4 regions of the Citrobacter portucalensis genome follow, and region 1 is predicted to be linked to each of the others. Evidence: predicted binding sites of a transcription regulator. Region 1 holds the regulator's gene; each other region holds the start of a gene.
The links. Region 1 encodes CRP, which controls carbon source genes, mostly activating them, when cyclic AMP is high. Its sites were predicted from a motif close to ATGTGANNNNNNTCACAT; they were not measured.
Positions count from the first base shown of each region.

Region 2: glpT (glycerol-3-phosphate transporter) is a predicted target of CRP. The motif match lies at 1,700-1,717, and genes of this name have one in related genera.
Region 3: idnO (gluconate 5-dehydrogenase) is a predicted target of CRP. The motif match lies at 3,272-3,289, and genes of this name have one in related genera.
Region 4: garD (galactarate dehydratase) is a predicted target of CRP. The motif match lies at 3,372-3,389, and genes of this name have one in related genera.

Region 1 covers NZ_CP092466.1:401,337-406,607, forward strand. Annotated here, with positions in the region: gene LY264_RS01855 (YccS/YhfK family putative transporter) at 62-2,149, opposite strand; gene crp (cAMP-activated global transcriptional regulator CRP) at 2,201-2,833, opposite strand; gene LY264_RS01865 (OsmC family protein) at 3,142-3,549, shown strand; gene LY264_RS01870 (phosphoribulokinase) at 3,643-4,512, opposite strand; gene LY264_RS01875 (YheU family protein) at 4,566-4,784, opposite strand; partial or broken gene LY264_RS01880 (hydrolase) at 4,781-5,271, opposite strand, start outside.
Region 2 covers NZ_CP092466.1:1,652,072-1,657,342, forward strand. Annotated here, with positions in the region: gene glpA (anaerobic glycerol-3-phosphate dehydrogenase subunit A) at 1-1,556, opposite strand, end outside; gene glpT (glycerol-3-phosphate transporter) at 1,827-3,185, shown strand; gene glpQ (glycerophosphodiester phosphodiesterase) at 3,189-4,256, shown strand; gene LY264_RS07875 (LysR family transcriptional regulator) at 4,318-5,196, opposite strand.
Region 3 covers NZ_CP092466.1:4,219,263-4,224,533, reverse strand. Annotated here, with positions in the region: gene sgrR (HTH-type transcriptional regulator SgrR) at 1-1,585, opposite strand, end outside; gene sgrT (glucose uptake inhibitor SgrT) at 1,685-1,813, shown strand; gene LY264_RS20505 (sugar efflux transporter) at 1,922-3,100, shown strand; gene idnO (gluconate 5-dehydrogenase) at 3,379-4,143, shown strand; gene LY264_RS20495 (MFS transporter) at 4,200-5,271, shown strand, end outside.
Region 4 covers NZ_CP092466.1:599,644-604,914, forward strand. Annotated here, with positions in the region: gene LY264_RS02940 (ABC transporter substrate-binding protein) at 66-1,325, opposite strand; gene garD (galactarate dehydratase) at 1,681-3,252, opposite strand; gene garP (galactarate/glucarate/glycerate transporter GarP) at 3,658-4,992, shown strand; gene garL (2-dehydro-3-deoxyglucarate aldolase) at 5,008-5,271, shown strand, end outside.

The sequences.
Region 1 (5,271 bases):
TGGCGTACAGGGTAAGCTGTGATTCGTAGGCCGGATAAGCGTAGCGCATCCGGCAAATCTCTTAACCTTTCATGTCCCGTAGTCGGCGGCTCAGCCAGATCCCGTGGTGCGGTCGCTGACGCCATGCTACCGACGAAATGGTATGCATGGTGTTCAGATGCCCAAGAACCCGCTGCAGATGCTGCTCAAGGGTGCTTAACGGACCATGGGACAGCATCTCTGGCGCTTCGAGAATATTCACATCTCCCGAGCTTCCCGGCCCATCATATTCCAGCCGCTGCTGACAGCGCTGGAGCGCAATTTCGCAGGACTCCAGATACCGCTGCGCCAAATCCGGCGTCAGCATCGTATGTTCCCTTGCCAGCGTGGTCATCGCGTTGATGTGTTCAACGATGAACTGGCTGTGCGTGACCCACAGTTTCATGTCTGCAAGGTAGTGCGAGTTAAATCCCGGCTCCTGCATTGCCTGGTTCAGCGAGTTGAACAGCGTGTTTTGCGTCTGGTTGACGCGCATGCGTTGATACGCCAGCGGCGTGGCCTGTGGATCGTTGCTGAGGATCAGACGAATTGCCTCCTGGTCGGCTTCTAACGCATCGTGGGCGTTCTTACGCAGCAGACCGCTCTGCCACTGTGGCCACAGCCAGAGCGTGCCGCCAAAGGCGATTAAGCAGCCAATGACCGTATCGACAAACCGCGGCACGATAAACTCTTCCCCATTCAGCGTCAGTAGTTGCAGGGTGTATACCGCCGTTACCGTAAAACCGACGGTAGCCCAGCCGTAGTTTTTACGGATGATCAGATAGCTCACCAGGGTGATCAGCAGCATGGCCGCCAGCGTGAAACCTTCGGGAATATGAAAGTGCAATGTGACGCCGGCAATAACCAGTCCAACGAGCGTACCTACGGAACGGTGTAAGATGCGCACCCGGGTCGCCCCGTAGCCATTTTGCGTAACAAACAGGACTGTCATCAAAATCCAGTAAGGCTTTGGCAGGTGTAAAGCGCTGCCCATCAGGCTGGCGATACTCAACATAACGCTGATGCGTCCGGCATTGCGCAGCGCTGGGGATTTCAACGACAGGTAGTTTTTCAGGGCAGGGATCAGTGGCAACCGACGCTGCTTGTCAGCCATTAAGTCACGGGCATACAGCGGGCGCTGGGTCCGTAGCACGCGGGCAATACGGCTGAAGTGCCAGTAGCAAAATTGCCCCACCGGATTGTCCGGATGCTGCCTGGCGATTTTCTCCAGCGTGCCAATCTGCTTTTCCATCGAGAAACGGGTCGGCAAGCGGTGATACAAAATATCATCGGCCAGTACCCGAAGGCGTTCGGCGACGGTTCGCGCGTTCCAGCGAATTACCTGCTCCGCGTGGCTACGCTCAACCAGTTTTTGCACTTCTTCTGGCTGGTGGAGGCTAACGGAAATATGCTCCTGTAAATCCAGCGCCTCCTGAAAGGCACGCAGCAGGCGTTTGTATTCGTTGTTGTGATGTGCCGACAGCATATGCATTTGCTGATAGCACTGGGTAATCAGATCCACCGCCTTTTGTTGGCGAACCAGCAGGGGAGGCAGCGCTTTTTCTGGGTCGGCATGCTGGGTCAGCATGCTGTACTTGGCTTCACAGTAATCGGCTAATTCACGGTACAGCAAGCTGAGCGATTCGCGGAGCGGTTGCTCGCGCCACATCCAGAACCAGAACCAGTTGAACAGGCCATACCATAACGTGCCCAGCGCGTAGATCAGCAGCGGCTCCCAGACGGGCATATTCCCGGCCAGGCTGAGCGTGAAAATCGCCGCGATAAGCGAGGCTGGCAGTAATCGCGCATGCAAGGGGCTTAGCTCGGCGGTTACGCCAAGAATGAGCGTCAGGCCGGTGAGGATCAATGGTAGCGGTATAGTTTGCGCAAGCAGTAGCTGCATGATCAAGCTGCACCCGGCAAACAGCGATGCACCAATGACTAAGCGTTTGAAAAAGCGCTTGTGCGGGGTATCAAGACCGGCAATGTTGCAGCAGGCAGGGACGAGGGAAAAGAGAAGCCCCAAATGAAGCTGACCGATGATCAGACCAACAGCCACAGGTAAACATAGCACCAGCGTTTGTCGTAGTGCGTAGTTGATCTCTGGGTGGTATATCAGTCTTCGCCACATCGGAGTAAACAAAAGTGGCGCATTACTGGGTAACGCGCCACTTCGATGGGGTTAACGCGTGCCGTAGACGACGATGGTCTTACCGTGTGCGGAGATCAGGTTCTGATCTTCCAGCATCTTCAGAATACGACCGACGGTCTCACGGGAGCAGCCAACGATCTGGCCGATTTCCTGACGGGTGATTTTAATCTGCATGCCGTCCGGGTGGGTCATCGCATCAGGCTGTTTCGCCAGATTCAGCAGAGTCTGCGCGATACGACCGGTTACGTCGAGGAAGGCAAGGTTGCCCACTTTTTCAGACGTGACCTGCAGACGACGAGCCATCTGAGAAGACAGGCGCATCAGAATATCCGGGTTGACCTGGATTAATTGGCGAAATTTTTTGTAGGAAATTTCAGCGACTTCACATGCGGTTTTGGCACGTACCCAGGCGCTACGTTCCTGACCTTCTTCGAAGAGGCCTAATTCACCAATAAAATCGCCCTGATTCAGATAAGAAAGGATCATTTCTTTCCCTTCTTCATCTTTGATCAGCACTGCCACGGAGCCTTTAACGATGTAATACAACGTTTCCGCTTTTTCACCCTGGTGAATCAGCGTGCTCTTCGATGGGTACTTATGAATATGGCAATGAGACAAGAACCATTCGAGAGTCGGGTCTGTTTGCGGTTTGCCAAGCACCATGCGCGGTTATCCTCTGTTATAAGCTGTCTCCAGAGCCAGAAAACGACGCTGCCTCTGGGTTTGCAAAAATATGCTTCCCGCTACCTGGGAAAGGGGCTGTCAAAAATATACTGCAGCCTGTAATGTGATGTCCTCTGCATACATGCAGTACGTCAATGTATTACTGTAGCATCCCGTCTGTTTTAGCATAGCTTTCGCCGTGTGTCTCCTGGTGTCTCGCTTCAGCATGACGCAGGTCGCCTTCCGTTGCGAGAATTGTTATGTGCGCGTAATCTGTCAGGAAAATTGAAACATTGGAGTTACGAAATATGCAAGCGCGTGTAAAGTGGGTTGAGGGGTTAACCTTCCTCGGTGAGTCCGCCTCTGGCCACCAAATTTTGATGGACGGTAACTCCGGTGATAAAGCGCCGAGCCCGATGGAAATGGTATTAATGGCTGCCGGCGGTTGTAGCGCAATTGATGTGGTATCGATCCTGCAAAAGGGTCGTCAGGATGTGACCAACTGCGAAGTGAAACTGACTTCAGAGCGTCGTGATGAAGCGCCGCGCCTGTTTACCCACATCAACCTGCATTTCATCGTAACGGGTAACGATCTGAAAGATGCGTCAGTCTCCCGCGCCGTCGATCTTTCAGCGGAAAAATACTGCTCCGTGGCGTTGATGCTGGAAAAGGCAGTGAATATTACCCATTCCTATGAAGTGGTTGCTGCTGCGTGATGTCATGCCTGATGGCGTTTCACTTATCAGGCCTACAGGATATAAACACGTAGGCCGGATAAGGCATCAGCCGCCATCCGGCAAAAGACCACATCACTCTATCTTCTTACCTTCCATCAGTCGCTGTACCAGCGGCAGCATAATCAATTCCATCGCCAGACCCATCTTGCCGCCAGGTACGACTAACGTATTGATATGGGAAATGAATGATCCCTGCAACATGGCCAGTAACCACGGGAAGTCGATCCCTTCCAGGTTACGAAAATGAATCACGACAAAGCTTTCATCCAGTGATGGAATGCTCTTAGCGGCAAAGGGGTTGGAGGTATCGACGGTCGGTACGCGCTGGAAGTTAATATGCGTCCGGGAAAACTGCGGCGTGATGTAATTGATGTAATCGTCCATTGAACGCACCACCGAGTCCATCACCGCTTCACGCGAATGTCCACGCTCGCTGGTATCGCGGGTCAGCTTCTGGATCCATTCCAGGTTTACGATAGGTACCACGCCAACCAGCAGATCGACATGCCGGGCCACGTTTTGCTGCGGGGTGACAACACCGCCGTGCAGCCCTTCGTAGAACAGTACATCCGTCGGTTCAGGCAGCGGCTGCCAGGGCGTGAATGTCCCCGGAACCTGGTTCCACGGTACGGCCTCATCGTAAGTGTGCAGATATTTTCGCGACTGGCCTTTGCCCGTCTGACCGTATTCGATGAAGGTTTGTTCCAGCAAGCCGAAGTCATTAGCTTCGGGGCCAAAATAGCTGATATGCCGCCCGGCATCGCGCGCTTTGCGAATCGCCATGTCCATTTCCGGACGGGTATAGCGATGAAAACTGTCACCTTCCACCTCGGCGGCGCGCAGATTTAACTGCGCGAAAATTTTACGAAACGCGAGGCTGGTGGTGGTGGTCCCCGCGCCGCTGGATCCTGTTACCGCAATCACCGGATGTTTGGCAGACATAACAACTCCATGAAATGGTTGTAATTATAGTAAAGTCGGCCGGCGGCTACGGATTACTCGTGAATCTGCTTCCTCGGCATAATGTTGACCGTTTCATGCAGTTCAGACCACACCAGCACGGCTTCACCTGATTGTAGTTGGCGTTTGACGTCGGCGACTTTTTGTTCGAGCGAGCGTTCATGTTCACCATAATCGGTGCCTTCGCGCAAGACAAAGCTTTCAATCAAATTGTCCAGCGCGTCCGGGGAGATATCTTGCCAGGGGATAATCATGATGATGCCTCCAGATACGTTGTCAGCCAGTCCGGGATTCTTGATTCCAGCCACATCACAGGACGGCGCACCGTGCCACCTATAAATCCGACGTGGCCGCCGTGTTCAGTAAGCTGGTACTCCACCTGTGAGGGCAGATTTTCCGGTTTCGGGATCACATGATGATCCATAAACGGATCGTCTTTCGCATGGATAATCAGCGTTGGTTTGGCTATCCGATTGAGCAACGGCATGGCGCTGCACTGGCGGTAATAGTCTATAGCATCGGCGAAACCGTGGATTTTGGCGGTGATTAGATCGTCAAAATCGCGAATGCGGCGTAAAGATTTCAACTGGGCCAGACTCACCGGCAACGAACCTGGATAAGCTTCAAGCTTCCGTGAGGCATTGGCTTTCAACAGATTGAGCAGGTAGCGCTGGTAGACCCGGGAGAAGCCCTTGTCCATATGGTAGCTACAGGCTTCGAGCACGAAAGGTGCAGAAACGA
Region 2 (5,271 bases), 1.3 Mb from region 1:
CGCAGCGCATCTCCCCAGGCGATAGGCTGCACGCCTTTCCAGCGTTCGTTGAGGAAATCGGAAAGCTGGGTAATGGACTGCGCTGCGGTAGTGACATTAAAACGTTGCAGCAAACCTGCGGCGCGGCAGGCACACAATTCGCCCTGGCAGGTCCCCATTCCAACACGGGTACGGCGACGCAAATCGAGCAGGCTGTTGACGGTTAAATTCTCGACGGCGTATTGCACTTCGCCTGCGGTGACTGCTTCGCATTCGCAGACCAGGCTGCGGTGCTGACGGCCTTCGCTAAGCCACGCAGGGGTGCGATCGCCGTGACGGTAGACCGCCGAGCCGCGTAGTGGCGCGGGCAATGAGATCACGCGTTTAAGCGTATGCTCGGTAGATTCCTGTGAGCCAGGCAGCGCGGTGTCTGCCGTTGTGCAAGGCTGGGTATTGCCCAGCTTACGGCAAACGGCATCGGTGGCCCATTCCGCCATCAGGCGGTAGGTCATCAGTTTGCCGCCGGTAATGGTGATAAACCCTTCCAGTCCGTCACGTTCAGCGTGATCGAACAGTACAATCCCACGGCTGACGTTACGACCGCTTGGGTCGTCGTCGCTGGCCACCAGCGGGCGTACGCCGGAGTAGGCGCGTAAAATGCGCGTTTTCGCCATAATCGGCGCCAGCTTCTCGCCTTCACGCAGCAGAATATCGACCTCTTCTGCGGTGACGCGGTTGCTGTCGATATCGTCGTAATCAATGTGCTGTGAGGTGGTACCGATCAGTGAAATGGTATCGCCAGGCACCAGAATATCGGCGTCAGAAGGCTTACGGCAGCGGTTAATGACATGCTGGTTAATGCGATGATCCATAATCAGCAACGAACCTTTGGCCGGGAACATACGGATGCTCAGATCGGCATATTCCGCAATGCGTTGACCCCAGATCCCAGCGGCGTTGACGACAACCGGTGCATGCAGGGACTGCATTTCGCCTGTCAGATGATTGCGCACGTTAACGCCGCAAACCGTTGCGCCTTCGCGGAGCAGCCCCGTCACTTCATGCGCCGTTAAGATAACCGCGCCATGCTCACGCGCATCCAGCATGTTAGCTGCTGTTAAGCGGAAAGGATCGACCGTGCCGTCTGGTACTTTTACTGCACCAATCAGCTGTGGATTCACAGAAGGTTCGATAATACGTGCCTGCTGAGGGTCAATCGCTTCTGCGCGAATCCCTGCCTCTTCACATGCGCGAATAAAGGTGGCCTGGAAGGACAGCTCATCCTCCGGCAGAGTAATAAACAGACCGTCCGTTGGCTCAACGCAATGACGGGCGATACGTTTCAGAATTTGGTTTTCGCTGATGCACTCACGGGCAGATTCAGCGTCGGTGACGGCGTAGCGTGCACCGCTGTGCAGCAGGCCGTGGTTGCGTCCGGTCGCACCTGTGGCGATATCGTGGCGTTCCACTAAGATGACGCGCAACCCGCGCAGCGCACAGTCACGTGCGATCCCTGCACCTGTTGCTCCTCCACCAATGATAATCACGTCACTTGTTTGCGAGTCGCGAGTTTTCATTGTTTTTCCTCACAGTTCGTTTTTTATCATTTAGCCACATAAAAAACATGGATTGTTTGATTTCGCGCATAATCGCTCATTATTCGAAAATGAAACGTGATTTCGTGCGCCTTTATGAACATTTGTCATAAATCTGTAACAATATGTGCTGCGTTTCACATTTTTGTTATGTATCTTTCCTTAACATCGCGGCCACACTGGGAGCGGTAGGGTAGTAATGACGAACTGCAGTGTTTACTTCGAATGAAAGACGGCCACGGAGGCTACACTATGTTGAGCATTTTTAAACCAGCGTCACACACGGCGCGTTTACCTGCAGCGGAGATCGACCCGACATATCGTCGATTACGTTGGCAGATTTTTCTGGGGATTTTCTTTGGTTATGCCGCGTACTATCTGGTACGTAAGAACTTTGCCCTTGCGATGCCATATCTGGTTGAGCAGGGTTTCTCTCGCGGCGATCTGGGTTTTGCGTTGTCCGGTATCTCCATCGCTTACGGATTTTCGAAATTCATCATGGGGTCCGTTTCGGATCGCTCGAATCCGCGCGTTTTCCTGCCAGCAGGTTTGATTCTGGCTGCCGCAGTGATGTTGTTTATGGGCTTTGTGCCGTGGGCGACATCGAGCATTGCGATAATGTTTGTGCTGCTGTTCCTCTGCGGATGGTTCCAGGGGATGGGGTGGCCGCCGTGTGGTCGTACCATGGTGCACTGGTGGTCGCAGAAAGAACGTGGCGGTATTGTTTCCGTCTGGAACTGTGCGCACAACGTGGGCGGCGGTCTGCCTCCTCTGCTGTTCCTGCTCGGTATGGCCTGGTTCAATGACTGGAAAGCGGCGCTGTATATGCCTGCTTTCGGTGCGATTGTGGTTGCGCTGTTCGCCTTTGCTATGATGCGTGATACGCCGCAGTCCTGCGGCCTGCCGCCTATCGAAGAGTATAAGAACGACTATCCGGACGATTACAACGAGAAAGCGGAAGAAGAGCTGACTGCGAAGCAGATCTTCATGCAGTATGTACTGCCAAACAAACTGTTGTGGTACATCGCTATCGCCAACGTGTTTGTTTATCTGCTGCGCTACGGCATCCTGGACTGGTCACCGACCTACCTGAAAGAAGTGAAGCATTTCGCACTCGATAAATCATCCTGGGCCTACTTCCTGTATGAGTATGCGGGTATTCCGGGCACGCTGCTGTGCGGCTGGATGTCGGATAAAGTCTTCCGTGGTAACCGTGGTGCGACCGGCGTGTTCTTTATGACGCTGGTAACTATTGCGACCATCGTTTACTGGATGAACCCGGCAGGCAACCCGAACGTGGATATGGCTTGTATGATCATCATCGGCTTCTTGATCTACGGCCCGGTAATGTTGATTGGTCTGCACGCGCTGGAACTGGCACCGAAAAAAGCGGCGGGAACGGCAGCTGGCTTTACCGGTCTGTTCGGTTATCTCGGCGGTTCTGTGGCTGCGAGCGCCATTGTTGGCTACACCGTTGACTTCTTCGGTTGGGACGGCGGCTTTATGGTGATGATTGGCGGTAGCGTGCTGGCGGTTATCCTGCTGGTGGTCGTCATGATTGGCGAAAAACGCCATCACGAAGAGATGCAACTGAAACGTAACGGGGGCTAATAGATGAAAACTACATTGAAAAGTCTCAGCGTGGCGCTGATGCTCACAGGTATGGTGGTCAGCAGCGCGGCGGTTGCCGCAGATAAAATCGTGATTGCGCACCGTGGTGCGAGCGGTTATCTACCGGAGCATACGCTGCCAGCGAAAGCGATGGCCTATGCCCAGGGTGCGGATTATCTGGAGCAGGATTTGGTGATGACCAAGGATGACCATCTGGTCGTCCTGCATGACCATTATCTTGACCGCGTCACCGATGTTGCCGAGCGTTTCCCGGATCGGGCGCGTAAAGACGGGCGTTACTACGCTATCGACTTTACGCTGGATGAAATTAAATCACTGAAATTTACCGAAGGCTTCGATATCGAAAATGGCAAAAAGGTCCAGACCTACCCAGGGCGCTTCCCGATGGGTAAATCTGATTTCCGCGTGCACACGTTCGAAGAAGAGATTGAGTTTGTTCAGGGATTAAATCATTCCACCGGTAAAAACATCGGTATTTACCCGGAAATGAAAGCGCCGTGGTTCCATCACCAGGAAGGGAAGGACATTGCGGCTAAGACGCTGGAAGTACTGAAAAAGTACGGGTATACCGACAAGAACGACAAGGTCTATCTGCAATGTTTTGATGTTGCAGAGTTGAAGCGCATTAAAAATGAACTGGAACCGAAGATGGGGATGGATCTCAATCTGGTACAGTTGATTGCGTACACCGACTGGAATGAAACTCAGGAGAAAAAGCCGGACGGTAGTTGGGTTAATTACAACTACGACTGGATGTTTAAGCCGGGTGCCATGAAGCAGGTTGCGCAGTATGCGGACGGCATTGGGCCGGACTACCACATGCTGATTGATGAGAAGTCGAAGAAGGGCAATATCTCGTTAACTGGCATGGTACAGGACGCACATCAGAATAAGATGGTGGTGCATCCTTATACCGTTCGCGCCGATCAACTGCCGGATTACACCACTGACGTAAACCAGCTGTATGACATTCTTTATAACAAGGCGGGCGTTGACGGGCTGTTCACCGACTTCCCCGACAAAGCAGTGAAATTCTTGAATAAAGAGTGATGGCGTAAGGCCTGTGATGCACCTCCGGTCACAGGCCTAAATGGATGAAACGTTTTAACTGCTAGATAAGGCCGTCTGCTGTCAACGTTTCCATACATGCCTGCAGGAGAAATAAAGGGCTGCCGTCCACCGGCGGCTCTTTTGCCAGTAAGGATATATGTCGATAGAACGTCGGTTCCAGCGCGACTGAGCGTACTTTCCCACCAACCGCCTTCAGCGTTAATTCCGGTAATAACGCTATACCCAGCCCCTGACGAATAAAGCTCATCGCGGTATCCGGATGGTTAAACTCGTATTTAATGACCGGTTCAATTCCCTTCTCTTTAAATAGCGTCATGATGCTTAATTCATAGCGACCTTTGCTGATAATGAGCGGTTCTCCAACCAGTTGTTCCACTGAAATTGTGCTATTGGCCGCCAGCGGATGGCTTTCAGGAACTACAACGGTAAATTTGTCGCGATACACCGGTACGCAGTACATGCCATTTACCGGGAAATGCACAAATCCCGCATCGATGTCCCCACTGCGCAGGGAATCAACGATTGCCGTGCTGTTTTCTTCATAAGGGATAATTTTGATGTGCGGGTGATGCTGTTCGAAGTGGTGGATGATGCCGGGCAAAATACAGGCACAGGCGCTGGGAAAGCAGCCGATTCGCAGGGTTCTGGCCGGGTTTTGTCGCTCTTGCTCGGCAATCTCTTTCACCGCGTTGGTTTCAGACACGATCGTCCGCAGGTGTGAAACGATCCGACTCCCGGCCGGACTAAGTTGAATGTCTTTGCGGCGTTCGCGGATAAGAATATCAACCCCTAGTTCTTCCTCTAGCGCTGAAATTGCCTGGCTAACGGCGGATTGGGTCATGTACAGCCGCTTGCTGGCTTCGGTAAAACCACCGTACTCAAGTACGGCAAGCAGGGCGTGGATCTGGGTTAATGTCATTAGTTCTCTCTAATCAACAATATTAAAACGATTAATTTCTCTAATATAATGGATCTGTTTATACTTGCGGTCTAC
Region 3 (5,271 bases), 1.3 Mb from region 1:
GCATGCTTCGCTGTCCCTGAATGATCAGCCAGTGGTGGATCAACGGCACAATGGCCTTTGTGGCGAGCAGTTGTTGGCACCATGCCGCCAGGCTCATTTCGCCCGTTCGCCAGCGAGCCGCATCGTTTTCCCAGTCACGCGAGATACAGTTTTGCAGCAAAGGGACTTCGCACAAATGGGCGAACAGTGAGAAGTCCAGCGGGAGGGTAAAGTTGGCGCTGTTGAGCCAGATATCGCTGACGATTTCACCTGCATGCCATTGATCGTAGTCGATCTCCTGAATATTCAACTGTACCTGATGCTGCGCCAGCAACGTTTTCATGATCTGCGCGATAATCCGGTGTTCGATATGATCGCGATAGTAGGTGATTGTCAGCGTTTCCAGCCCTGCGGGTTTTTCACCGTGGCCAGGTTTCGCGTGGTGCCAGCGGGGGAGTAAACCATACGCGGGAAACCACAGTCGCTGGTACTGTTCGTCGGCGTGGCAAATTAAATTTGTTGGCGAGAGAACGCGGCTTGCCCACTCGCGTACCTCCTGATTAGCGCCACGGTGGCTACGCGCATCAAACAGCAGGTAGTAGCAGCCTTCTTCGAGGCGGCTTTCGATCGCCTTTTCATCCTCTGTGGGGCCTTTTAGCGTCAACCCGCCGCCCGGTTCTTCTCCGATATCGGGTAATACCCAAACGTTAACTTCGTCGATCAAGGCCCGGTAGCCAAAGTAATCATCAAATGCATGAATTTTCAGTTGGTTATTGGTGTTGCGCATTACCGCATACGGACCGGTACCAATCGGGTGACTGGAGAAGTTGTTTAGCGTTTCCCATTCTCGCGGCAGGATCATGGCGGGGACCTGCCCCAATAGCCAGGGAAGCCAGCGATCTGGCTGGGCCAGATGGATATCCAGCGTCCAGGCCGTGGGAGAGACGATCTGCGTGATGTGTGAGTACAGCGGCAGGGCGTTAATGCGCCTCAGCGAGGCGATAACATCTTCCATTTCCAGCTCGCGGCCATGATGGAAATGGATCCCCGGGCGCAGGAAGAATCGCCAATGCAAAGGTGAAATTTGCTGCCAGTGATGGGCAATGTCCGCTTCCAGTTCCCCATTTTCCTCATTTACCCGAATTAAGGCACTGAAGATTTGGCGGGCGATATGGGTTTCGGAGCGGCGTAATGCCGTGCCGGGGAGCAGGTTGTGCATGGGGCGATAATAGAGAACGCGCATGATATGCCGACCCTGGCGAAAGCTGCGACCCAGATGGGAGACCAGCATTTGCCGTACGGCCGTTTTGTCACCGACAAGCTGCACTAGTTGATCGATGCGATCCTGTTCCAGTAGGTCTTCCGCGCGCTGCTGCTGGAGCGCCAGCCCGGTATAGAGGAATGTCAGTCGCGAGCGTTTACCTCGTCCAACTTCAGCTTCCCACGTTAACCAGCCACGATCCTGCATGGTATTAAGCAGCGTACGCATATGGCGGCGCGAGCAGCTCAGCAGATCCGCCAGCTCGTTGAGCGTCGTGTCTTGCGTCTTGCCGTCACAGCATTGCCACAGACGGATGAACTGTTGTTGCAAACGACCAGAAGACATAAAAGGGGAACTCCTGCGGAAAACTCAGCAATTTTATAATCCCTATATTAAGCCAATAATAGATTCCGATGAAGCGATGAGACAACGAAGGGGTCATCTATGCGTCAGTTCTGGTTGAAGTACTTTACCGCGACAGAAAAATCGTCCTGGTTGGCTTGCCTGAGCGCACCGCAGCGCTTAAAGATGCTCGAAGAGCTGATGCAGTGGGAGATGACATCTGACTCCTGAATTGGGAATTGCAGACATCATGTGTGACTGAGTATTGGTGTAAAATCACCCGCCAGCAGATTTTTTCTGCTGGCTTTTTTCGTATCAGCCCAGCCAATAGGGATAACAATGCTCTGGATTATGACCATGGGACGGCGCCTCAACGGCGTTTACGCGGCATTTATGCTGGTCGCTTTTATGATGGGCGTGGCGGGGGCATTGCAGGCACCCACGCTGAGTCTGTTCCTGAGCCGTGAGGTCGGGGCGCAGCCATTTTGGGTCGGGCTGTTTTACACCGTCAATGCGATTGTCGGGATCGTCGTCAGCCTTGGCCTCGCGAAACGATCTGACAGCCAGGGCGATCGGCGTAAGTTGATCATGTTCTGCTGCCTGATGGCAATTGGCAACGCGTTGCTGTTTGCCTTTAATCGCCACTATCTTACGCTGATCACCTGCGGTGTGCTGCTGGCCTCGCTGGCGAATACTGCCATGCCGCAACTGTTTGCGCTGGCGCGGGAATATGCTGATAACTCCGCGCGTGAAGTGGTGATGTTTAGCTCGGTGATGCGTGCGCAGCTTTCGCTGGCCTGGGTGATTGGACCGCCGCTGGCATTCATGCTGGCGCTGAATTACGGCTTTACGGCGATGTTTTCCATTGCTGCAGGGATTTTTGCCATTAGCCTGGTGCTGATTGCGCTGATATTGCCGTCAGTCGCCCGGGTGGAGCAGCCTGTAGACGTGCCGCTGGAACAGACCGGCGGTTGGCAGGACAAAAATGTGCGCATGTTGTTTATTGCCTCCACGCTGATGTGGACCTGCAACACCATGTACATCATCGATATGCCGCTGTGGATAAGCCTTGAGCTGGGCTTGCCAGACAAGCTGGCCGGGATCCTGATGGGGACGGCGGCTGGGCTGGAAATTCCGGCGATGATTCTGGCGGGCTATTACGTGAAACGCTTTGGCAAACGGCGAATGATGATCGCGGCCGTCGCGGCAGGCGTGCTGTTTTATCTTGGTTTGATCTTCTTTCACAGCCGTACGGCGCTGCTGGTGCTGCAACTGTTTAACGCGGTATTTATCGGTATTATCGCCGGAATAGGCATGCTGTGGTTTCAGGATCTGATGCCCGGACGTGCGGGATCAGCGACCACATTATTTACCAACAGTATTTCAACGGGAGTCATTCTGGCAGGGGTGATTCAGGGGGCTGTTGCGCAAAGCTACGGTCACTATGCCGTCTATTGGGTGATTGCGGTGATTTCGGTGGTGACGCTGTGGATGACCGGGCGGGTGAAGGATGTTTAGTCCGGTGCAGTCCCGGCGTTGCAGTGCTCGACCGGACGACATTTCGTATTCGCTTTTGTCGTTTTTGTAGGCCGGATAAGGCGTTTACGCCGCCATCCGGCAACCTGTCTTTACGGCCTGATCGCGTTACGCTTATCAGGTCTATCCCTCTTTTTTTCATCTTGCACGTAAATGTAATGTTGATCACATAACGATCATTTTCCTCTTCCTTGATCTTCTTTTTTCTACTGTTACGCGTATACAGTTACGCGTAACAGTTATTAAAAAAGGAGTTTTTTATGAAAAACCTATTCGACCTGACCGGCAAACGCGCGCTGATTACCGGTTCCGCTCAGGGCATTGGTAACCTGTTGGCCAACGGTCTGGCGGCGCACGGTGCTGAGATTGTGATTAACGATATTACCCAGCAGCGCGCTCAGGCGGCGGCGGACAAACTGGTTGCCGAAGGCTATCGCGCCGTTGGCTATGGTTTTGATGTCACCAACGGGGAAGAGGTGGCGCGCGCCATCGCGCAAATTGAAAAGGAAGTTGGGGCCATTGATATTTTAATTAACAACGCCGGAATTCAGCGTCGTTTTCCCTTCACCGAATTCCCGGAGGCTGAATGGGACAAAGTGATTGATGTAAACCAGAAATCGGTCTTTCTGGTGTCGCAGCAGGTTTCCCGCTACATGGTGCAACGCCGCCGCGGGAAGATTATTAATATCTGCTCAATGCAAAGCGAATTAGGTCGTAAAACCATTACTCCATACGCGGCGTCAAAAGGCGCGGTCAAAATGTTAACCCGTGGCATGTGCGTGGAACTGGCGGAATACAATATTCAGGTCAACGGCATTGCTCCCGGCTATTTCGCTACCGACATGACCACCGCGCTGGTCAACGATGAAGCATTCTCCGCCTGGCTGTTCCAGCGCACGCCCGCCGCTCGCTGGGGTAACCCGGAAGAGCTTATCGGCGCGGCGGTTTATCTTGCCGCGCCCGCCTCTGACTTTGTGAATGGGCATCTTTTGTTTGTGGACGGCGGCATGCTCGCCGCGGTCTGATCAATAATGGGCCGCAACGCGCGGCCTGAGCGAAAACAATAATCCAAGGAGTGAGTATGAATATGCTCGCAAAACTGCCAGCGCGTCGCTGGTGGTATTTAATGCCGATTATTTTTATTACCTACAGCTTAGCTTATCTCGACCGCGCCAATTACGGCTTTGCCGCTGCCGCCGGTATTGAACATGACTTAGGAATTACTCAGGGAACAGCATCGTTAATTGGCGCGTTATTCTTCCTGGGCTATTTCTTTTTCCAGGTGCCGGGCGCGATGTACGCCGTTAAGCGTAGCGTGCGCAAAATGATTTTTTACAGCCTGATCCTTTGGGGGCTTTGTGCCGCGGCGACCGGCTTTGTCAGCAATATCCCAACGCTGATGGCGATCCGCTTTATTCTCGGCATCGTCGAAGCAGCGGTGATGCCCGCGATGCTGATTTATATCAGCAACTGGTTTACCAAAACTGAACGCTCGCGCGCCAACACCTTTTTAATTCTCGGCAACCCGGTCACAGTACTGTGGATGTCGATAGTCTCCGGCTACCTGATTGAAGCCTGGGGCTGGCGCGAAATGTTTATTATCGAAGGTATCCCGGCGGTGATCTGGGCGTTCTGCTGGGTGATTCTGGTACGCGACAAACCGGCGGATGCGGGCTGGTTGAGCGAGCAGGAGAAACAGGCATTACAGCAGGCGATGGATCGCGAGCAGCGCGACATCAAACCGATGCGTAACTACGGTGAAGCGATGCGTTCACGCAGCGTCATTATGCTTTGTGCGGTGCATGCGCTGTGGAGCATCGGGGTGTATGGCTTCATGATGTGGATGCCGTCAATCCTCAAAAATGCAGCTCAGATGGACATTGTGGCGGTGGGCTGGCTGGCAGCGGTGCCGTATCTGGCGGCGATCTGCCTGATGCTGACCGTCTCCTGGCTGTCCGATAAGTTCCAAAATCGTAAGCTGTTTATCTGGCCGCTGCTGTTGATTGCCGCCATCGCGTTCTTTGCCTCGTGGCTGTTGGGCAACCAGTCCTTCTGGCTCTCCTACGCGCTGCTGGTTGTGGCCGCCGCCTGTATGTATGCACCTTACGGGCCGTTCTTTGCGCTGATCCCCGAACTGCTGCCGCGCAACGTCT
Region 4 (5,271 bases), 200 kb from region 1:
TGCTCACTGTGCAACCAAAATATATTGCGTGGGCGAAAGCGAGAGGGAGCATGGCTCCCTCAGGATTATTTCTGCATTTCTCGTTCAACGCGTTTTGCAACACCAGGCATGACTTTTTCTGGGTCAGTACCCGTCCAGACTTTTTTCAAGCCATCATTCAGGATGCTATTCCACTTGGCGGTATTGGAGCCTGCGGTTGGATATTTATGTGAGAAAGCCAATGAATCGATATAGGCTGAAACATCAATACCCTTAAAGCCTTCAGCCCACTCTTTGGCCACTTTTTGGTTAGCGGGGATCACGACTTTTCCCGTAGCCAGCGTCTGCTGCGCATGCTCAGAACTCATGAACTCAATGAACTTCCACGCCGCATCTTTATGCTGACTTTTTGCTGACATGGCAAATGCCAGGCTATGGGATACACCTGCCTGCTCTGCCATTTTAGGCATTGGTACCACGCCGATGTGATCCTTAATCAGCTCATTTTGAGAGAAGGGTAATGCCCACCATGAGCCTGCGTAGACCATGGCAGCCCGGTTTGACTGGAAGACATCCGAGGCTTCCATCTCGCCTGGCGGTTGGATTAGTCCCGCGTTCAGCATGCCTTGAACATCGCGATAGACGGCGATGGCTTTGTCATTGGCAACATCCGTTTTGCCCTCAGGCAGGACAATCTTATCGCCAGCCTGTAATAGCAGGTTAAAATAACTGTCCTGTCCGCTGCTGAATTCCATTGCCAGTGGATAAGACTGTTTATCCAGCCCTTTACGCAACTGCACTGATTTTTGTTTTAAATCGTCCCATGTCCAGTTTTTATCGGGATAGCTCACGCCAGCCTGATCGAACATTTTTTTGTTGTACCAGACGGCAATTGCATCAATATCCCTTGGGATGGCATATTGCTGCGACTGGTATTGATAGGCATCGACTGAACTTTTAACAAAATCATCCAGTTTCGGCGCTGATTTCTCTTTCAGATAATTGCTCAGTGGTTCCAGCATGCCATTTTTAACATATTGCTGGAAATTAGGCATATTCATCCAGAATACATCCGGTGCTACATTTCCACCGACTGCTGAACTTAGCTTGATAAAATATTGGTCATAAGGTGTTAATTCAATTTCGACTTTGATGCCAGGGTTGTTTTTTTCGAATTCATTAACGAGCTGTTGTTCGCCAGGGAGTTGATTACGGTCCCATAACGTGTAGCGTAATTTAACAGGCTTTGCGTCCGATTGGCCTTCAGCACTCGCTACGACAGGAGTTGCCAGTAAACAGGAAATAAGACAGGCCAAAGCGACATTATTTTTATTCAGGGTATACATAACTTCCCTCTTTATTCAGGTCAGAATGCTTATGAGGTAAATTACAGGAGCCTATGAATAATCTGTTTTACATCGGAGAAAGTCAAAGCGGTAAAAAATAGGGGATTATCGCATTAAAACAAGGTCGTCTTTCGGTAGGTTTCTCTTTTATCAAAACGAAAATATAACATAAAACAATGGTGATGTTATTTCGTTTAATTTCATGTTGTTAGGTTTATTTTGTGGGTTTGAATCGAAAAAAACAGATGTTTAAAAAAACCTCTTAAAATGCGAACGTTATCACTTTATTTGTTGTTACATAGACATAAAAAACGGGGATAAATCCCCGTTTTTTCGTTGGCTTTCGTTTCGATAATCAGGTCACTGGCGCCGGGTTAAACACCGCCAGCTGGTTATGCAGTCCCCACTGATCCGAGAAGGTTTTCTTACGCCCGCTGGCGACGTCGAGAATAAATTCGAACAGTTTCAGACCCACATCTTCAATGGTTTCTTCTCCGGTGGCGATGGTGCCCGCGTTAATGTCCATCAGGTCAAACCAACGGTTGGCCAGCTCGGTGCGTGTCGCCATTTTAATCACCGGCACGGCCATCAGACCATACGGCGTACCGCGACCGGTGGTGAACACCTGCACGGTGATCCCGGAAGCGACCTGCTGTGTACCGCAAACAAAATCACTGGCGGGGGTTGCAGCGTAAATCAGGCCACGTTTGGTTGGACGCTGGCCCGGCGACAATACTTCGACAATCGCGCTCTTGCCAGACTTGGCAATCGAACCCAGCGCCTTTTCCACCACGTTTGCCAGACCGCCTTTCTTGTTGCCCGGAGAAGGGTTGGCACTGCGATCCGTTTTGCCCATATCAAGGTAGTTATCGTACCAGGCCATCTCTTCGAGCAGGCGTTTACCTACTTCTTCGTTAATCGCACGTGGGGTCAGAAGGTGGATGGCATCGCGCACTTCGGTTACTTCAGAGAACATTACGGTCGCGCCGCAGCGTACTAACAGGTCGGAGGCATAACCCACCGCCGGGTTGGCCGTCACGCCGGAAAACGCATCGCTACCGCCGCACTGCATGCCGACCACCAGTTCTGAAGCCGGGCAAGTTTCACGCTGGCGCTGATTGAGCTTTGCCAGATGATGTTCGGCCACCTGCAGAATATCGGTGACCATCGATTGAAAGCCGACGTGCTTTTCATCCTGGAGGCTGACGATACTGGCGCTGTCGACCGGAATACTTTTCACATCGTGCGTGCCTTCCAGCAGCCGCTCCGGCTGCAGTTTTTCGCAACCGAGGCCGATGACCATCACTTCACCGCCAAAATTCGGGTTAAGCGCAATATTGTGAATGGTGCGAATCGGCACGATGGCGGCTGGAGCATTGATCGCCACGCCGCAGCCGTACAGGTGATTGAGCCCCACCACACCGTCAACGTTCGGGTATTTAGGCAGCAGATCGCGCTCAATGATTTTCACCACATAGTCCACTACGCCCGCTACGCAGTGCACGCTGGTGGAGATACCGAGTAGATTTTTGGTACCTACGCTACCGTCAGCATTGCGGTAACCTTCGAAGGTATAGCCCTCTAGCGGTGGCAGCGGCTCTGGCACTTTAGTTGCCAGCGGCAGCGTCTCCAGCGGCGGGGCTTTGGGCAGCTCAACCATTGATTCATCAATCCAGCTGCCGCGTGGGATATCGCGAACGGCATAGCCTATCACTTCGCCATAACGCACGATTTCGCCATGAACAGGAATATCCAATAGCGCCACTTTATGACCCTGGGGAATATGTTCAATGAGTTCCAGTCCGTCCGGAAAACGCGTTCCGGCTTTCAGACCATTGTCATTGACAATTATCGCCACATTATCTGTTTCGTGAACTTTAATATAAAACGCCGTTGGCGATTCTTGTCTGATTTCGATGTCGGCCATTGTCCAGTATTCTCCAACAAGGTGGTGATAATAGTGTGGATATTTATATTTTGAATCTAATTTTAAGTAATAAAGATTCGGTATCGTGAAATAAGAATGTCAGGAGTTTGACGTGAAGAATGTGACGATGATCACTTAAACTCAGCAAGGCCGGGTCACCAGGGGTAGCAATACGTAAATGTGTGCATTAGCGCCCAAGCATGTGTGCATATGCCCAAAACATTAATTGAACAACGCTAATTTAATGAGCGTTTGCACAATGATTAACGTTGTGCTGATGATTATACTAAATCACGGTTTCATAACGCCTGATAAATTATTATCTATTTTTATTATCGGTAATTTATCACGAGAAATACCCACAAAATAATAATAAAAACCTTTTATGTGCCCGAGGTAAATAGAATGATATTGGATACAGTTGTCGAGAAAAAGAAAGGTACGCACACCCGTTATTTAATATTGCTGATAATATTTATTGTTACAGCCGTTAACTATGCGGACCGTGCGACGCTGTCTATTGCCGGAACTGAAGTGGCGAAAGAGTTACATCTCAGCGCCATCTCAATGGGTTACATTTTCTCCGCCTTCGGCTGGGCTTACCTGTTGATGCAAATCCCCGGCGGCTGGCTGCTGGATAAATTCGGCTCGAAGAAAGTCTACACCTACAGTTTGTTCTTCTGGTCACTGTTTACCTTCCTGCAGGGCTTTGTGGACATGTTCCCGCTGGCCTGGGCGGGGATTTCAATGTTCATCATGCGCTTTATGCTGGGCTTCTCGGAAGCGCCATCCTTCCCGGCTAATGCCCGTATCGTGGCGGCCTGGTTCCCAACGAAGGAGCGTGGCACGGCATCCGCGATTTTTAACTCCGCACAGTATTTCTCCCTGGCGCTGTTTTCCCCGCTGCTCGGCTGGCTGACCTTCGCCTGGGGCTGGGAGCACGTCTTTACCGTGATGGGCGTGATTGGTTTTGTGCTTACCGGACTGTGGGTAAAGTTTATTCATAACCCAACCGATCACCCGCGCATGTCGCAAGAAGAGTTGAAGTTTATCTCTGAAAACGGCGCGGTCGTGGATATGGACCATAAAAAGCCGGGCGATGTGAAGTCAGGTGGTCCTAAACTGCATTATATCAAGCAGTTGCTCACGAACCGTATGATGCTTGGTGTGTTCTTTGGCCAGTATTTTATCAACACAATTACCTGGTTTTTTCTCACCTGGTTCCCGATTTACCTGGTTCAGGAAAAAGGTATGTCGATTCTGAAAGTGGGCCTGGTGGCTTCGATTCCGGCACTGTGCGGGTTTTTCGGTGGCGTGCTCGGCGGCGTGTTCTCTGATTATCTGATTAAACGTGGTTTCAGCATTACCCTGGCGCGTAAGCTGCCGATAGTGCTCGGCATGTTGCTCGCATCGACCATTATTCTGTGTAACTACACCGATAATACCGCTCTTGTGGTGGCGCTGATGGCGCTGGCGTTCTTCGGTAAAGGTTTCGGCGCGCTGGGTTGGCCGGTGATTTCCGATACCGCGCCGAAAGAGATTGTCGGTCTGTGCGGTGGGGTATTTAACGTATTTGGCAACGTGGCTTCCATCGTCACCCCGCTGGTGATTGGGTATCTGGTGAGCGAGCTGCACTCATTTAATGCTGCGCTGATGTTTGTAGGGTGCTCGGCGCTGATGGCAATGGTTTGCTACCTGTTTATTGTCGGTGACATTAAACGTATGGAATTGCAGAAATAAACAAAGGTATAGGCGATGAATAACACGATTTTCCCGAATAAGTTTAAAGCGGCCCTCGCGGCGCAACAAATTCAGATTGGCTGCTGGTCTGCATTGGCCAGCCCAATCAGTACCGAAGTTTTAGGTCTGGCAGGGTTTGACTGGCTGGTACTGGATGGCGAACATGCGCCGAATGATATCTCGACGTTTATTCCGCAATTGATGGCGCTGAAAGGCAGCGACAGCGCGGCGGTAGTGCGTGTACCAACCAACGAACCGGTGATTATCAAGCGCCTGCTG